Regions from separate parts of the Solibacillus sp. genome, predicted to be linked through region 1. Evidence: a T-box and tRNA genes for the amino acid it is inferred to sense, from the RefSeq annotation. Region 1 holds a T-box; the other holds one or more tRNA genes.

Region 1 (8,234 bases):
AGCCGGTTCAGGTGGTGCAAGCTTACCGGCGGAGCTATTGCATAAAACGAATGAATCGTTCGGTGTAAGTATTTCAGAGGGTTATGGTTTAACGGAAAGTACCGTCATGCTGTTGACAACACACCGAAGCTTGCCGAAGAAAGTCAATTCTGTCGGTATGCCGTTACCGGGAATCGATTTAAAACTGGTCGATCCGGAAGGCAATGAAGTGGTCAATCACGAAGTAGGCGAAATCTTATTTAGAGGACCGAACATGATGAAAGGTTACTACAAAAAGCCTGACGAGACCGCAAATACAATCAGGGACGGCTGGTTGTATACAGGGGATATGGCGTACCGCGATGAAGAAGGCTATCACTTTATCGTTGACCGAAAAAAAGACATAATCATTCGCGGCGGATTTAATATATACCCAAGGGAAATAGAGGAACTGCTGTATCAGCATCCTGCTATCGTAGAATGCTCTGTGATCGGCAGACCGGACCCGGTTTTTGGTGAAAAGACGGTTGCGTATGTCGTATCGAAAGACGCCGAACTTACAGAACAATATTTCCGAGACTATTGCAAAGTGAAACTTGCTGAATACAAAGTACCGGATTATGTAAGTTTTATCGAAGAAATTCCGAAATCAGGAACCGGTAAAATTTTGAAGACGGCGTTGAAAAAATTGGATAAGAATGCACTGCTTAAATAAAAGGCGGTCGGTTGTTTGGAGTCCTTATACTTCAGTACATGAACTGGAACGCAAATCATGCTGTTATGGACGAGTCGCGATTTGAAAATGCCCAGAAATGGCAGATAGGTTAAAGGTTGAACACGGAATAGGGAGGGATTAATAATGAATTTTGACCAAAAGGCAATCATCGTTACGGGTGGAGGATCAGGTTTAGGTGAAGCGACAGCACGGAAAATTGCAGCTGCTGGAGGCTATCCGATTATATTGGACTTAAATGAAAAAAAGGGCCAAGCGGTGGCTGATGAAATAAATGGCCTATTTTTTAAAACGAATGTAGTGAAGGAAGAAGACGTACAGGCAGCGATTAACGGTGCCGTAGATAAGTACGGTTCAATTCAAGGTGTTGTAAACTGTGCCGGTCTTGGTACTTCGACACGTGTAGTAGGCAGAAAAGGTATATTTCCATTAGATGAATTTAACTTTATTATACAAGTTAATTTAGTCGGTACATTTAATGTCATCCGTTTAGCGGCAGCTGCCATGATGAAAAATGAACCTAATGAACACGGGGAACGGGGGGTTATTGTGAATACAGCTTCTGTAGCGGCATTCGATGGGCAAATCGGCCAGGCTGCCTATTCTGCTTCTAAAAGTGGAATTGTAGGGATGACATTGCCAATCGCAAGGGATCTGGCAAGCTATGGCATCCGGGTTATGACGATTGCACCGGGAATTTTCGATACGCCCTTAATGAATAGTGCACCTCAAGCGGTTAAGGAAGCGTTAGGAAAACAAATTCCGTTCCCATCCCGTTTAGGTGAAGCGGATGAATATGCACATTTAGTAAAGGCCATTTTTGAAAATCCTATGTTAAACGGTGAAACGATTCGACTCGATGGTGCGATTCGCATGGCTCCAAGATAAGGAGGATAACGGATGAACCTTGAAACAATGACGATAGAGAAGTTAGATTACGGTGTCCACATCGTAACAATTAATAATCCGCCAGCCAATACATTAAATGCGGGAATTCAACAGGACTTACTGCAACTGATTGAAGAAGTCGAGAAAACTCCGGCAATCCGGGCTATTGTGTTCAAATCTGCAAATCCGAAAATCTTCATAGCAGGTGCTGACCTGGGGGCAATGGGCAGCTCTGATGAAAACGTGGACTTTGCTGAAAGTTCAAAACATGTGCAGGATATTTTCAATCGGCTGGAAGCATTAAGAGTACCAACTATTGCCGCAATTAATGGTCATGCATTAGGCGGCGGTTGTGAATTCGTACTTGCATGCGATTTCCGTATTATGGGTGCCGGCACAATTGGTTTAACGGAAGCATCATTGGGCTTATTGCCCGGTGCTGGTGGTACACAGCGTATGACAAGATTAGTAGGCGGAGCAAAAGCACGCGAATTAATGTATTTAAGCAAACGTTTAAAAGCGGAAGAAGCTGCAGCAATCGGCTTAATTACAGAAGCGGTAGCTCCGGAAGAGTTGGAAGAAAAAACAATTATATTCGCAAATAAGCTTGCTCAAAGTGCGGTAGGAGCGATCGGGCTCATTAAAGGGAGTATTTTGGCTGCAGAAGAATTGCCTTTAGAACAAGGATTATTAGTTGAACGGGAAGCCTTTGCGAAAACATTTACTACAGGGGAAGTAAATGAAGGCATTCGCGCGTTCTTTGAAAAACGCCCTCCGAATTTTTTAAGCCAGTTACAAATCAATAAATAGGACTTTTGGGGGCCGTATTGAAAGTTCAGCTTTCAATATGGCCTTAATTTATTATGGAAGGATGAAGAAGGTATGTTGTTAAAAGGATTAAAAGTATTGGATTTCTCCACATTATTGCCAGGTCCGTTTGCGACGATGATGCTGGCGGATCTCGGAGCGGAAGTGGTACATGTCACAAAACCGGTAGAAGAAGGCAAGCAATGGGGACCGGACGAGTATTTGCAGCGTTCTAAAAAATCGCTTGCTGTCGATTTAAAATCTCCGGAAGTTGTCTCATCTCTAAAGGAGCTTTTAAAGGAACAGGAATACGATATTGTTGTTGAACAGTTCCGCCCTGGCGTGATGGCGCGTCTTGGTCTCGATTATGAGACATTGAAAGCTATCAATCCGGGTTTAATTTACTGTTCCATTACTGGATACGGTCAAACAGGTCCTTACTGTGAACGCGGAGGGCATGATATTAACTATGTTGCCTTGTCAGGGCTGCAAGGTTATTCAGGCACAAAAGAAAGTGGTCCGGCTAATATAGGTTTTCAGGTGGCTGACTTGGCGGGAGGATCAATGCATGCGGTAATCGGTATTTTATCGGCAGTCATTTATCGTGAAAAAACAGGATTAGGGCAACATCTGGATATTAGTATGACGGATTGTGCTTTAACGTTAAACGCCTTATTTGCCCAGGATCATTTAGCAGAAGGAAAACCGCTTGCTCGTGAAGAGCTGATCTTAAACGGCGGATCATTATATGGTTATTATGAGACGTTGGACGGTCGGTACCTTTCTGTCGGCAGTCTAGAACCGAAATTCAGAAAGCAGTTATGTCAGGCAATCGGTTCTCCGGATTTACTTCCATTAGCAATGAGTAATAAACGAGAGGATATTGCAAAGCTGAGAGAACAATTGCAAAATGTTTTTCTGCAGAAGACATTGGAAGAATGGCAAACTATTTTCTCTGTAGTAGATGGTTGTGTGGAGCCGGTATTGAGCTTTGAAGAAACGGTTGCACATCCACTTTTCGTAGAACGTAATATGTTTGTGGAAATAGCAAAGCCCGATGGAACTATACAAAAACAGATCGCATGTCCGATTAAGTCCAATCTTTTCAAGGCATCTTATGGGACAATCGGGGTAAAAGCAGGAACACATAATGATGAGGTATTGGGGAGCCTGTTAAAGAAATCATAGGGAAGGATGTGGGAAAAAATGTATCCGTGAATTCCTAAAAGTAGGAAAGTAGATTTAGAAATATAAATAATATTAATTTTTATTACGTTCATATTAAAAAAACTTAACATTTGTAAGAGTAATTACTGTTCTTTTTTTGAAAAATAATTTAAGATATAGACGAATTACAAGATTGTTGAGCAGGTGAACTATGAAAAACTTAAAACTTGGTGTTTTCCTTCTAACAGTTCCACTTTTACTGGCAGGCTGTGAAAGTGTTGAAAACAAAGAAGGCTTCTTCTATTCAACATTTGTACGTCCGATGGATTGGACGTTAAACACATTTGGTGAATTGTTTAACGGCAGCTATGGTTTGGCTATCATTGCTATTATTTTAATTATTCGTCTCGTACTAATGCCGTTTATGCTTAAAACTTACCGCAGTCAAGCTACAATGAAAGTGAAAATGGATTTCGTCCGTCCACAAATGGAGGATATCCAGACACGTTTAAAAGCAGCAAAAACTCCGGAAGAAAGAATGACAGTTCAGCAGGAAATGATGTCGCTCTACAAAGAACATAATATTAATCCGTTAAATATGGGCTGCCTGCCAGCGCTTATACAAATGCCGATTATTATGGGCTTATATTATGCGATTTTATATTCGGCTGAAATTAAAACACATTCATTCCTATGGTTTGACCTTGGCTCTACAGATATTTGGATGACTGCAATCGCAGGTGTCGTTTATTTCGTACAAGCGAAAGTATCGCTTCAAACCGTACCAGAAGCTCAGAAGAAACAAATGAAACTGATGATTTACGTATCACCGATTATGATTGTCATTATTTCATTGTCTTCGATGGCTGCACTCCCACTGTACTGGGCAGTCGGAGGGTTATTCTTAATTGTCCAAACTTATATTGGACGCAAATTTTTCTCAAACATCCCTGAAACTAAGGGAAATGAATAATTGTAAGTTATGCCGCTGCTAAAGGCTTACTGAACTAAAACTACTGAGACGATAATTTCAGTAGTTTTTTTATTTTCCGCTTAGTGTGGAGTAATTTTCTAATAAACTATCGGATTGTTCCAATATATTTAAAATAGTTCTAATAAAATCCTCTTCTTCTAATACGTTTGCCAATTGTTCGAATAAATGGTCGAAGTCTGCTAATAAAGTGTCCGGTTGTTCTAATATGTCAAAAGCATTTTCTAATAAGCGTACCAATTTTTCTAATAAAGGCAATTCGAGTTCTTTGAAAGCTCCCTTAGTAAGGGGATGACTGAGTATTCTGCATTTATTTCCGGTGATTTTCTTAAATATAGTCGCTATTTTCTAATAACCATCTTAGATTATCTAATAAACACAGTTATTTATTTATTAAATTTGCATACAATTATATTGACAATAATTATCTTTAATAGATATAATTCAGTAAATTTAAATTCGATGAAAAAGACAGTAATTTACAGGTGTTTTGGAAAGCGAGCTGGGGATTGGTGTGAGCCTGGTGCAAAATATGTAAATGAAGCGCACTTTGGAGAAGCGGTCTGAACATAAGTAGGATCTGCCGGGGAGTCACCTCGTTAAAAATGGAAAGTGGTCACAATTTGTGGCAACTAGAGTGGTACCACGGGAATTCGAAGCTCTCGTCTCTATTTTTGGAGACGGGGGCTTTTTATATTGGGAGGGGATAACATGTATAAAAAAATTGCGTCAATTATTCAAGAGGCTTTGCCACAAAAAATAATAACAAAAGATGAAATTGAACAACTACTGGAAAAGCCAAAGTATCAGCATTTAGGGGATGTAGCTTTTCCATGCTTTAGGCTTGCTAAAACATTAAAGAAATCACCGAACGTTATCGCTAAGGAAATTTGCGAAAGGATTAAAAGTGAGCTTATACAGGAAGTACAAGTTGTTGGAGGCTATATAAATATATTTCTAAATAAGCTGCAAGTGACGAGGGACGTCATTACCCAAATAATGATAGCTCCAGAGTCATACGGACAACAAGAAACACAGCAAAAGAACATAGTAATCGATTATTCATCACCGAATATTGCAAAGCCCTTCTCCATGGGACATCTTCGGTCCACTGTTATTGGCAATGCTCTTGCAAATATTGCAGAAAAAAACGGATACAGTGTCGTCCGGATAAATCATCTAGGCGACTGGGGTACCCAATTTGGTAAATTGATTGTCGCATTCCGAATATGGGGAGAAAAAGAACTTATTGAACAAGCACCTATTGAAGAGCTTTTAAAGCTATACGTGAAGTTTCATGTAGAAGCAGAATTAAATGAAAAACTAAATGAGGAAGCAAGATCAGCTTTTAAAGCGCTTGAGGACAATGATCCGCAATCAATGGAATTATGGACTTGGTTTAAAGGTGCCTCTTTACTAGAATTTAAGCAGATTTATGATCGGCTTCATATTGAGTTTGATACGTATGAGGGGGAAGCCTTTTATAATGACAAAATGCAGTATGTTGTTGATGAATTAAATAAGAAACAATTACTTACAGAGTCGGATGGCGCAAACGTTGTTGAGCTTGAAGACATGCCACCTTGTTTAATAACAAAACAGGACGGTGCAACATTATATGCGACCCGTGATTTAGCCGCAGCTTTTTATAGAAAGGTGCATTATGAACCATCCCAAGTTTTCTATGTAGTAGGGAATGAACAAACACTCCATTTTAAACAAGTGTTTCAAGTTATTTCGAAAATGGGTTATTCTTGGTCGGAAAATCTGAAACATGTATCATTTGGAATGATGTTGAATGACGGAAAAAAGATGTCGACACGTAAAGGTAGAGTCATTTTATTGAAGGATGTATTAAAAGAAGCAGTGGAAACAGCATCCAGAAATATTGAGGAAAAAAATCCCACCTTAAATAATAAACAAAATGTTGCTGAACAAGTAGGAATTGGCGCGGTAATATTTAATGATTTAAAAAACTTCCGCTTAAATGATATTGAATTTTCATTACCTCAAATGTTGAATTTTGAAGGCGAAACAGGTCCCTATGTACAATACACTCATGCCCGTATCCATTCAATTTTAGAAAAAGCAAAATTTAAAGCTGACAAGGAAATACCCGTAAAAGAATTAGAAGATTCGGCTTGGGCAGTGATTCAACTGTTACAACAATATCCACAAGTGATTACAGATAGTTTCGAACAAGTGGATCCTTCTTTAATTGCTAAATATGTATTGCAATTAGCACGGATGTTTAACAAATATTATGCAAATACAAAGATATTATTAGAAGATGGGCTGCGGGAAAACCGTTTGCAGTTATGTTTTGCAGTAGCAACCGTATTAAAGGATGGATTGAAGTTACTAGGAATCCAATCACCGGAAAGTATGTAATTAGATAAAGGCTAGTTGGAGACTATTATTCAAAACAAAAGGATTCGCAAAGGAAGTCCTTTTGTTTGTTTATGGTCGATGCAAATTCATAATTTTAAGTAATAACTTTACATTCTTTTAGAAGTTTACCTTCATTGATCCATAATTCAACCATGTGATTAAAGAAATCTGGCATTGCTAAAGATATACCATGTCCGACTTCAGGTAAAATAACACCACTACAATTTGAATTGGCTTTTACAATATCTTTTGCAGATTTTTTCATAATAGCCTTTTCCTTTTCACCTACTGTAACCAATATTTTTGCGGATGCCTTTCTAAAGTCTTCAGGTATTGTAAAGGACATGTTTTCTTCAAGTACTCTAGCAAGGGTGTCTAAATTTATTTGACAACTTTCTTCATAATATTTCTCAAAATTGTCTTTACTTATATACATTGACTTTGCTTGAAGTTTAGAAAACGATTTCTTCTTTATTAATGGAAACGTTAATCTAAGGACAGGTTTTATTAATTTTTTAATATGAGAAAGGGGTCTGACAGCAGCGCTATTTATAATTGCAACATCAACTAATTCTGGTTTTAAGCTTAATAATTTGATAATTACTTGTGCACCTAAAGAAAAACCAATTAGAATTATTTTCTTACCACCGGCTTTTGCTTCAATTAATTTAATTATATCTTCTGCACTTCTTTTTATAGAAAAGTGAATTTCATTATTGTTTAACCCATGTTCAGGCAGGTTTGGAACTATGCAATGATAATGAGTAAAATATTGAATTTGTCTCTCCCACATCCAATTGCTTACTCCGCCGCCGTGTAAAAAAATTATGAGAGAAGCACTTTTATTACCGTATTCTTGATAATGTAATGACAATTAGTTCAACCCTTTTCTTTATAACAGTTTATTTCTTACTATTTAATAATTCTTCCAATGTATTATAAAAACCTTCCAATTAGTGTTTTTCAAAGTAATTTATCAATATTACTAAAGAAGAATAGTTAAAATATTGAATCGCCATTGTATCCCTTCATTAACTGTGCGAAAATTTATTAGAATATTGGAAAAATAGGGGGTGGGACTATGTGGGAACAGCAGCTAATTGAAACTAAGCGTGGAATTTTTGAAATCTTTACAAAAGGCGAGGGGAAACCGCTCTGTGTGACGCATTTATACAGTGAATTTAACGAAAATGGAAATCGGTTTGCGGAAATGTTTACTCCGTATTATAAAGTACATTTAGTGAATTTGCGTGGCTGTGGAAAATCAACGGATGATGT
Region 2 (8,234 bases), on a different contig from region 1:
ACTCTTTTTCGAACTGATCCGATTCAATTGCTTTTAGCCCTGAATCCGGATTGTTCTTTAAGTACTCGATAACAACTGCATTATCGCCAAACGCTGCTGCTGTTGCACCATTGATTACTTCCTGGAATGCCACTGGCTGGTTTTCATACGCTAAAATTTTTGAACTTGATTTCCCTTGCAGGTTTTGTGCTGCAATATGGCCTGTCGTGTTAATTTGAACAGAGATTTTTTGATCTTTTAACTCATCCAATGTTTTAATTGTTGAATCTTCCTTCACAACGATCATTAATGACGCTTCATAATATGGATCTGTGAAGTCATACGTTTCTTTACGCTCATCTGTAATTGTGATGCCTGATGCACCTAAGTCCAGTTCACCATTCGTAATTTGTTGGAATACCGGCTCCCAACCTACATTTCGGAATTCAATTTCCGAACCAATTTCTTCACCGATTGCTTTCATAATATCAACATCGATACCGACAATTTCACCTTTATCGTTCATCGATTCAAATGGGGCAAATGTTGCTTCTGTTCCGACTAGCAGCTTTTTACCGTCACCTTCTCCAGATGTTGCACTTCCTGATGTTTCATCGTCTGCTGTACCGCATGCGGCTAAAATGATTGTTAATGTCATGAGCAGCATTGTTATTAAAAACTTCTTTGTTTTGAACATTATAAAACCCCCTCTATTTTTGTTAAGATTATACATTTTTTAGTAAAGCCACACAATATGCAATTCTAAATCTTCTGATAGTTTAATTTATAAAGATTCCTCTAGGAGTCGTCTCCCCTACATTCCAACCATCTGTGCTCTCTACTAAATATAAAAAACTATCTTCTACTACTCAACATAATAGAAGATAGTTTCCATACATTTATAGAACTTTTCCTAAAAAGGCTTTTGTACGTTCGTTTTGCGGGTTGCCGAATACTTCATCCGGGTGGCCTTGCTCTACGATATAGCCGCCATCCATGAACAGTACACGGTCGCCCACTTCACGTGCGAAGCCCATTTCATGCGTTACGACAACCATTGTCATACCTTCTTTTGCAAGGTTTTTCATTACTTCCAAAACCTCTTTTACCATTTCCGGGTCGAGGGCTGACGTTGGTTCGTCAAACAGCATCACTTTTGGCTTCATCGCTAACGCACGGGCAATCGCTACACGCTGCTGCTGACCGCCTGATAACTGCTGCGGATAGTTATATGCCTTTTCACGCAAACCGACCTTATCCAATAGCTCCAGTGCCAGTTTTTCGGCCTCGGCTTTGTTCAGTTGGCGAATTTGCATTGGAGCCATCGTAATATTATCGATGACCGACATATGCGGGAATAAGTTGAACTGCTGGAACACCATTCCTACTTCTGTACGGATCTCGTTAATATTTGTTTTCGGATCATTAATTTTAGTACCTTCAATATAGATTGCACCATCCGTTACTTCTTCCAGCAAGTTCATGCAGCGAAGAAACGTTGATTTCCCAGAACCGGATGGCCCGATAACACAAACTACCTCTTTTTCATGTACTTCATAATCGATCCCTTTTAACACTTCGAGCTTGCCAAAATGCTTGTGTAAGTTTTCTACTTTAATCATTTATGCGCGCTCCTTTTTCTTACGTGGGTTGTAATTAATATCAACTCGTTTTTCGATAAATGCAATGAGCTTCGTTACAGCATACGTCAATACAAGGTATAGGAACGCCGCGAATAAGTACGGCTCCCAGAAACGCTGATACGTTCCGGCTACAACTTTACTTACGTATAAAATTTCGGCTCCGGCGATTACCGTTACAAGTGAAGAATCTTTTAATAGTGCGATAAATTCATTCCCTAAAGGTGGAATCATACGACGGAACGCCTGCGGTAAAATAACTTTGCGCATCGCCTGGCTTTGCGTTAACCCTAAAGATCTTGCAGCTTCCATTTGACCTTTGTCGATCGACTGGATCCCTGCACGGAAAATTTCTGCATTGTATGCGGCACTGTTTAAAATCAGGCCGACAATACCCGATACCCACCAACCTTGTGATGTTCCAAAAATAGTTGGAATAACAGCTAAGTGAATTAATAATAATTGTACGAGCATTGGCGTACCACGGAATACGTCGACATATATTTTAGCCGGCCAGTAAATCCATTTTTTTGCTGAAACCTGGCCTAATCCTAAAACTAGACCGAATATGATACCACCAATATAACCACATGCTGTTAAAACAATAGTCGCCCAAAGTCCTTTTGCATATAGTTCACGGTAGTTCCAGATTATATCCCAACGGAAAAAATCAAAAAAATCCATCTGAAACCCTCCAATAAATTAAAATGTTGCTTATTCGATTTCCGTACCTGTAATTTCAGCTAACTTGCCGTTGTCTTTAATTTTTTGAAGACCTTCATTTAAAATATCCAATAGCTCTTTGTTGCCCTTTTTCACCATAAAGCCGAAGTAGTCTTTTTCAAATGAAGTATCTTCCACCGCTTTTAAGCCTGAATCAGGATTGTTTTCAAGGTAATCTAAAATTACTGCATTATCACCGATAGCGGCATCTGCTGCACCTGTCAGCACTTCTGTTAAAGCAACAGAGAAGTTTTCATAAGCCAAAATTTTTGAGCTTGCAACGCCTTGAAGTTCCTGTGCTGCGATATGACCTGTCGTATTAATTTGCACCGCGATTTTTTTGTCTTTAATATCCTCTAACGATGCAACTGTCGAACCTTCTTTTGTTACGATCAATAAAGTCGCTTCATAATAAGGATCTGTAAAGTCATATGATTCTTTACGCTCATCTGTAATTGTAATAGCCGCTGCACCCATATCCACTTCACCAGTTGTTACTTGGCTCATCATTGAGTCCCAGCCTACATTCTTCACTTCTGTTTCAATGCCCATCTCTTCGCCGATCGCTGCTAAAATCTCTGAATCTAATCCGACAACATTTCCTTTATCGTCTAAATATTCAAATGGTGCATATGTAGCTTCCGTACCTGCAACAATTTTCTTATATTCTTTATCCCCTGTTGATGTAGACTCATCAGCTCCACACGCTGTCAAAATCATTGAAGCTGCGGCTAAAGGTGCTGCCCATTTAAATAGTTTTCTTGTACTCATTATGAATATCCTCCTGGATGTAGTAGTTTTTTTGTTAATAACATGTTCAATTATATTAATTACACAATTAATATACAACATTTAATTTTTAAAAAATTGATTATTATTGCAGTACGATGAATTATTATAACAAAATTGACGGTATATTTGCATATAATTTAATATTTATTCACTCGTTTACTATTTCATTATTGTATTTCCTCCTTCAAAAAGGCTCTTTTATCATTACATATATTCCCTGTTTTTTTAAAATAAATGTTAATCTGCCGGGTAATTTTTAACTAAAATGAAAAAGGCTGCATAAGAGGAAATCCCTCTCATGCAGCCTTGGATTATTATTTAGTTCAGAGAACGAATGAAGGATAAAAAGAACCGGTACAGTGATTCCTTCTATCCTGCTGAAACTTCATTCTCCATTGCAAAAAAATCTCAGATGATTTTTGCAATTGATATTGAAACGTATATTAAAACAGTAAAATGGTGCCCCCTAAAGGACATGATAGTATGGTCTATCTAACTAGTTTTGTAAAAACACAACATTTAATAATGTACTAATTTTCTACATATATTTCAAGTAGAAAATGTGCTTTTTAAAAAGAAATTTTATTTTTTAGGTGAAGAGCGTTTAAATTAGATTAGTTTCGGAAACTTATAGTGTAGCGTTAAAAATAAACTGTAGAAAAATGGAAGAGAAAGATTATTTTTACTTCATGCTGATCAATAATAATCTTTAAAAAGAAAGCGCCCTCGGAGGGAATCGAACCCCCAGCCTCAGAACCGGAATCTGAAGTGTTATCCATTACACCACGAGGACATATAAGTATATGAGCAACTTTTTTCATTATACAGATGGAACCCCTTATTTTCAACTGTAAAAATCAGAGTTTATATTTGACCATAACTGACTAATACGTGTATGATAGGTTTACAGCTGAAATATTTGTCAATTTCAGCAAAAGTAATCGAATATAAGCTTTAACAAAGGGAGGATTTTTCAATGAACTTAATTCCTACAGTTATTGAACAAACAAACCGCGGCGAACGTGCATATGACATTTATTCACGTTTACTTAAAGACCGCATCATTTTATTAGGTAGTGGGATTGACGATAATGTTGCGAACTCAATCGTAGCACAGCTATTATTTTTAGAAGCTGAAGATCCAGATAAAGACATCTACCTGTATATCAACTCACCAGGTGGCTCTATCACTTCAGGTATGGCGATCTACGATACGATGAACTTCATCAAACCTGATGTATCAACAATCTGTATCGGTATGGCTGCTTCAATGGGTGCATTCCTGCTTTCTGCTGGTGCAAAAGGCAAGCGTGTTGCTTTACCAAACGCAGAAGTAATGATTCACCAACCACTTGGCGGAGCACAAGGTCAAGCAACAGAAATCGAAATCGCTGCAAAACGTATTTTACACTTACGTGAAAAATTAAACCGCATCATGGCTGAAAACAGTGGCCAAGATTACGAAACGTTGGCACGCGACACAGATCGTGACAACTTCATGTCTGCAGAGCAAGCATTAGAGTACGGTCTTATCGATAAAATTTATGAGCGTAACCAATTAAAATAATCGATCCATTCAAGCATACAAGATTCATCTTGTATGCTTTTTTGTGTTCAAAAAATAAGCACAGCCGTTCAAAAATACTGAACAGCTGTGCTTTTGTTTTGTAAATAAAATTCGTTATCGTACTTTGTTTAACGCTTAAATAATATATTTGTCCACGTCCAGGATAAAGCGCCAATTCCTTGGCCAGTTCGGTCCCTCATGCAAAAGTGGTGGAGCTTTTACTTTTGCGTCGGGCCCTCCAATGGCTTGGGCTCACACGATGTGAGTCATTGGGGGCATGCCACAAGGATGTGGCGTTTTGCCCACTCGGAGTTGAACGGGCGCTTTATCCTTTTGTTTTAATCCGCTTTTTCAATTAGAAGTTGTAGTGAGTCGATCGCTTTTTCTTCGTCATGGCCGTCTGCCCATAATGTGACAACTGTGCCTTTTGCAACAGCTAGGCTCATAATGCCCATGATCGACTTTGCATTCACTTTTTTCGTATCTTTTTGTAAAAAGACATCTGCTTTATAACGATTCGCCTCTTGGACGAACAAAGCGGCCTGTCTTGCTTGTAAGCCCGATTTTAACTTTACTTCTACTTGTTTTTCAATCATGTTGAAATACTCCCTTTCACAACCGTTCATCGCTTCTAAGTTTATCTTAACGAAATTGTCCGAAAAGAACAACAATTGGAAACATCTTTTATGAAATCATTACCAATTTTTTCTTTTACGCCTCGTCGACTTGCTCCGTACCTTTATGTGAATTTAAATACTCTCTCCACGACGGAGCGCATCCGCGATTTCATCGATTTTGCGCAGACGATGATTGACGCCTGATTTACTGACAACGCCAGTTGAAACCATTTCACCGAGCTCTTTTAACGTCACGTCCTGATATTCCACACGAAGACGTGCTATTTCACGCAGTTTTTCCGGCAGTTGATCAAGACCTACCGCATTATCAATATAGCGGATATTTTCCACTTGCCTCAACGCCGCGCCTATTGTTTTGTTTAAGTTGGCCGTTTCACAGTTTACGATACGATTCACACTGTTACGCATATCTCTTATGATCCGTACATCCTCAAACTTCAGCATTGCCTGTACAGCACCGACTAAATTCATAAAATCCGAAATTTTTTCGGCTTCTTTCAAATACGTCACAAAGCCTTTTTTACGTTCGATCGTTTTCGCATTTAAATCGTATCGGTTCATCAGCTCTGCCAACGCTTCCCCGTGCTCCTTATATAAAGAATAAATCTCCAAATGGTAGGAAGAGGTTTCCGGATTGTTCACCGAGCCTCCCGCCAAGAAGGCACCACGTAAATAAGCACGGCGTTCATTTTCTTTCGGTATGATTGATTTGGCGATTGTATGATTAAACTCAAATGAATTTGAGACAATTTCTAAATCCGCAAGAATTTCCCGTGCGCCTTCACGAACACGGCATATATACACATTGTTCTTTTTAAGACGCATCTTTTTTCGAACTAGCAACTCGACATTATATGGATAAAGCTTCTTTACAATTGTATAAAGCCGACGTGCGATTGCCGCATTTTCTGTCTGTACATCTAAGCTTATTTGACGATTCGCAAAACTTAACGAACCATTCATCCGTATAAGGGCAGATACTTCAGCCTTTAAACTGCTATCACCGGCTTCTACTTGCGTCAGTTCTTTCTTAGTTTCAGATGCAAATGACATGGATTCGCTCCCCCTTTCCTAGCAACCTATGTAGCGTTTCTTTCAATACTACTATTCTTGCATCGTTTGTTTTTTCTGTATTGTATATTCACATAGCCACTCGGCGAGATTTACCGCATCATGGCGTACTGTTCCATTTTCAATAAGCGCAATCTCTTTTGGAATAATATTGATGCCCATTTCCTGCAGTCTTTCAATATCAAACTTTACAGGTTCGGCATTTTCTTCACGGTAATTTTCGTATATCGAAGGAGGCAGCTCCTTTTCATTGATCAGTACCGATTGAATAAATGCTTCTCCTACATGCTCATGAATTGCTTCAATATGCTGTGAGGCAGTAAAACTTCTCGTTTCACCTTGCTGTGTCATTAAATTCGCAATGTAGATCTTTTCACCTTTTGCACGAATAACTGCCTGCCCGATTCCTTTAACTAATAAATTCGGAATGATGCTCGTATAAAGGCTTCCAGGTCCAATCAAAATAAAATCTGCCCGTTCAATCGCATGAACTGCAGCAGGTAAAGGTTTGAGATTACTCGGCTCCAAGTATACCCGTTTAATCGGTGCATGGCCTGATGGAATTTTAGACTCTCCTATAATGTCTGACCCATCCGCTAATTCGGCATGTAATGTAACCTTTTTATTCGCTGCTGGAATGACCTTTCCGTGCACATTCAGTACTTTGCTCATTTCAGCAATCGCATGGTTAAAATCACCTGTAATTTCAGTTAAAGCAGTCAACATCAAATTCCCGAGCGAATGACCGCCTAAATCGTTTGATTGGGAAAAGCGGTATTGAAACATTTGCTCTACTAACGGCTCTACATCTGATAATGCGGCAATTACATTTCGCACATCTCCTGGCGGCGGGATATCATAGTCATCCCGCAAACGTCCAGAAGAGCCACCGTCATCTGCAACCGTCACGATGGCCGTTATATCAAAATGATGTTGCTTTAGGCCGCGTAAAATTGTAGAAAGGCCTGTCCCCCCGCCAATTACGACGATTCTTGTTCTCTTTTTTTTCATTTCATCAATCCTTCCTATGATTGATATCTCTATGTGTAACGATGACTTGATCATTTTTTGCCAATAGCTTCCCGAAGTATTCAGCAAGTGTAACCGAGCGATGTTGTCCGCCCGTACAGCCGAAAGCGATGACAAGCTGTGATTTGCCTTCATTACGGTAATGGGGGATCATGAATGTGAACAAGTCCGTCAGTTTGGCTATTAACTGTTGTGTTTCTTCCGTTGCCAGTACGTAAGAGGAAACTTCTGTTTGCAGCCCTGTTTTATGCCGTAACTCTTCAACATAGTAAGGATTTTTTAAAAAACGGACATCGAATACTAAATCCGCATCAATCGGCAGACCATGCTTAAAACCAAATGACATAATGTTTAGTGAAAACGTAGGACTGCTCATATTGCTGAATTCCTGGGCGATACGTTCACGTAATTCGCGTGGCTTTAACTTGGAAGTATTGACGATTGATTTGGCGCGACCTTTTACTTCAGAGAGCAATTCGCGCTCCAATTGAATCCCTTCCAGCGGTAATCCCTGAGGTGCAAGCGGATGTGATCGGCGTGATTCTTTATAGCGGCGAACTAATGTGGCATCATCGGATTCTAAAAATAAAATACGGAGTAAAATATCTTCTTCATCCAGTAGTGCGTCGAGCGATTCGATCAATGAGCCAAAAAATTCTCTCCCACGTAAATCCATGACAACCGCCATACGTGAAATCTTTTTTTCGGAACCCTTCATTAGCGCTAAAAAAGTAGTTAAAAGCTCCGGAGGTAAATTATCTACACAGTAATAACCTAAATCCTCAAAACTTTGAA

What was found. A T-box is a leader RNA that pairs with one kind of tRNA and senses whether it is charged. The one in region 1 lies ahead of argS (arginine--tRNA ligase), so its partner is inferred to be a tRNA-Arg.
Positions count from the first base shown of each region.
Region 2: it has a tRNA-Arg gene. The T-box ahead of argS (arginine--tRNA ligase) is inferred to sense a tRNA for this amino acid. The anticodon was not compared.

Region 1 is NZ_JBELZM010000017.1:42,017-50,250, forward strand. It holds gene ABS917_RS15440 (class I adenylate-forming enzyme family protein) at 1-694, shown strand, start outside; gene ABS917_RS15445 (3-hydroxyacyl-CoA dehydrogenase) at 839-1,600, shown strand; gene ABS917_RS15450 (enoyl-CoA hydratase/isomerase family protein) at 1,613-2,410, shown strand; gene ABS917_RS15455 (CaiB/BaiF CoA transferase family protein) at 2,483-3,595, shown strand; gene yidC (membrane protein insertase YidC) at 3,786-4,547, shown strand; T-box leader at 5,019-5,238, shown strand; gene argS (arginine--tRNA ligase) at 5,277-6,956, shown strand; gene ABS917_RS15470 (alpha/beta fold hydrolase) at 7,051-7,830, opposite strand; gene ABS917_RS15475 (alpha/beta fold hydrolase) at 8,038-8,234, shown strand, end outside.
Region 2 is NZ_JBELZM010000015.1:13,054-21,287, forward strand. It holds gene ABS917_RS14340 (basic amino acid ABC transporter substrate-binding protein) at 1-676, opposite strand, end outside; gene ABS917_RS14345 (amino acid ABC transporter ATP-binding protein) at 879-1,601, opposite strand; gene ABS917_RS14350 (amino acid ABC transporter permease) at 1,602-2,303, opposite strand; gene ABS917_RS14355 (basic amino acid ABC transporter substrate-binding protein) at 2,334-3,113, opposite strand; tRNA gene ABS917_RS14360 (tRNA-Arg) at 3,856-3,927, opposite strand; gene clpP (ATP-dependent Clp endopeptidase proteolytic subunit ClpP) at 4,111-4,701, shown strand; gene ABS917_RS14370 (HPr family phosphocarrier protein) at 5,040-5,297, opposite strand; gene whiA (DNA-binding protein WhiA) at 5,451-6,392, opposite strand; gene ABS917_RS14380 (gluconeogenesis factor YvcK family protein) at 6,444-7,421, opposite strand; gene rapZ (RNase adapter RapZ) at 7,426-8,234, opposite strand, start outside.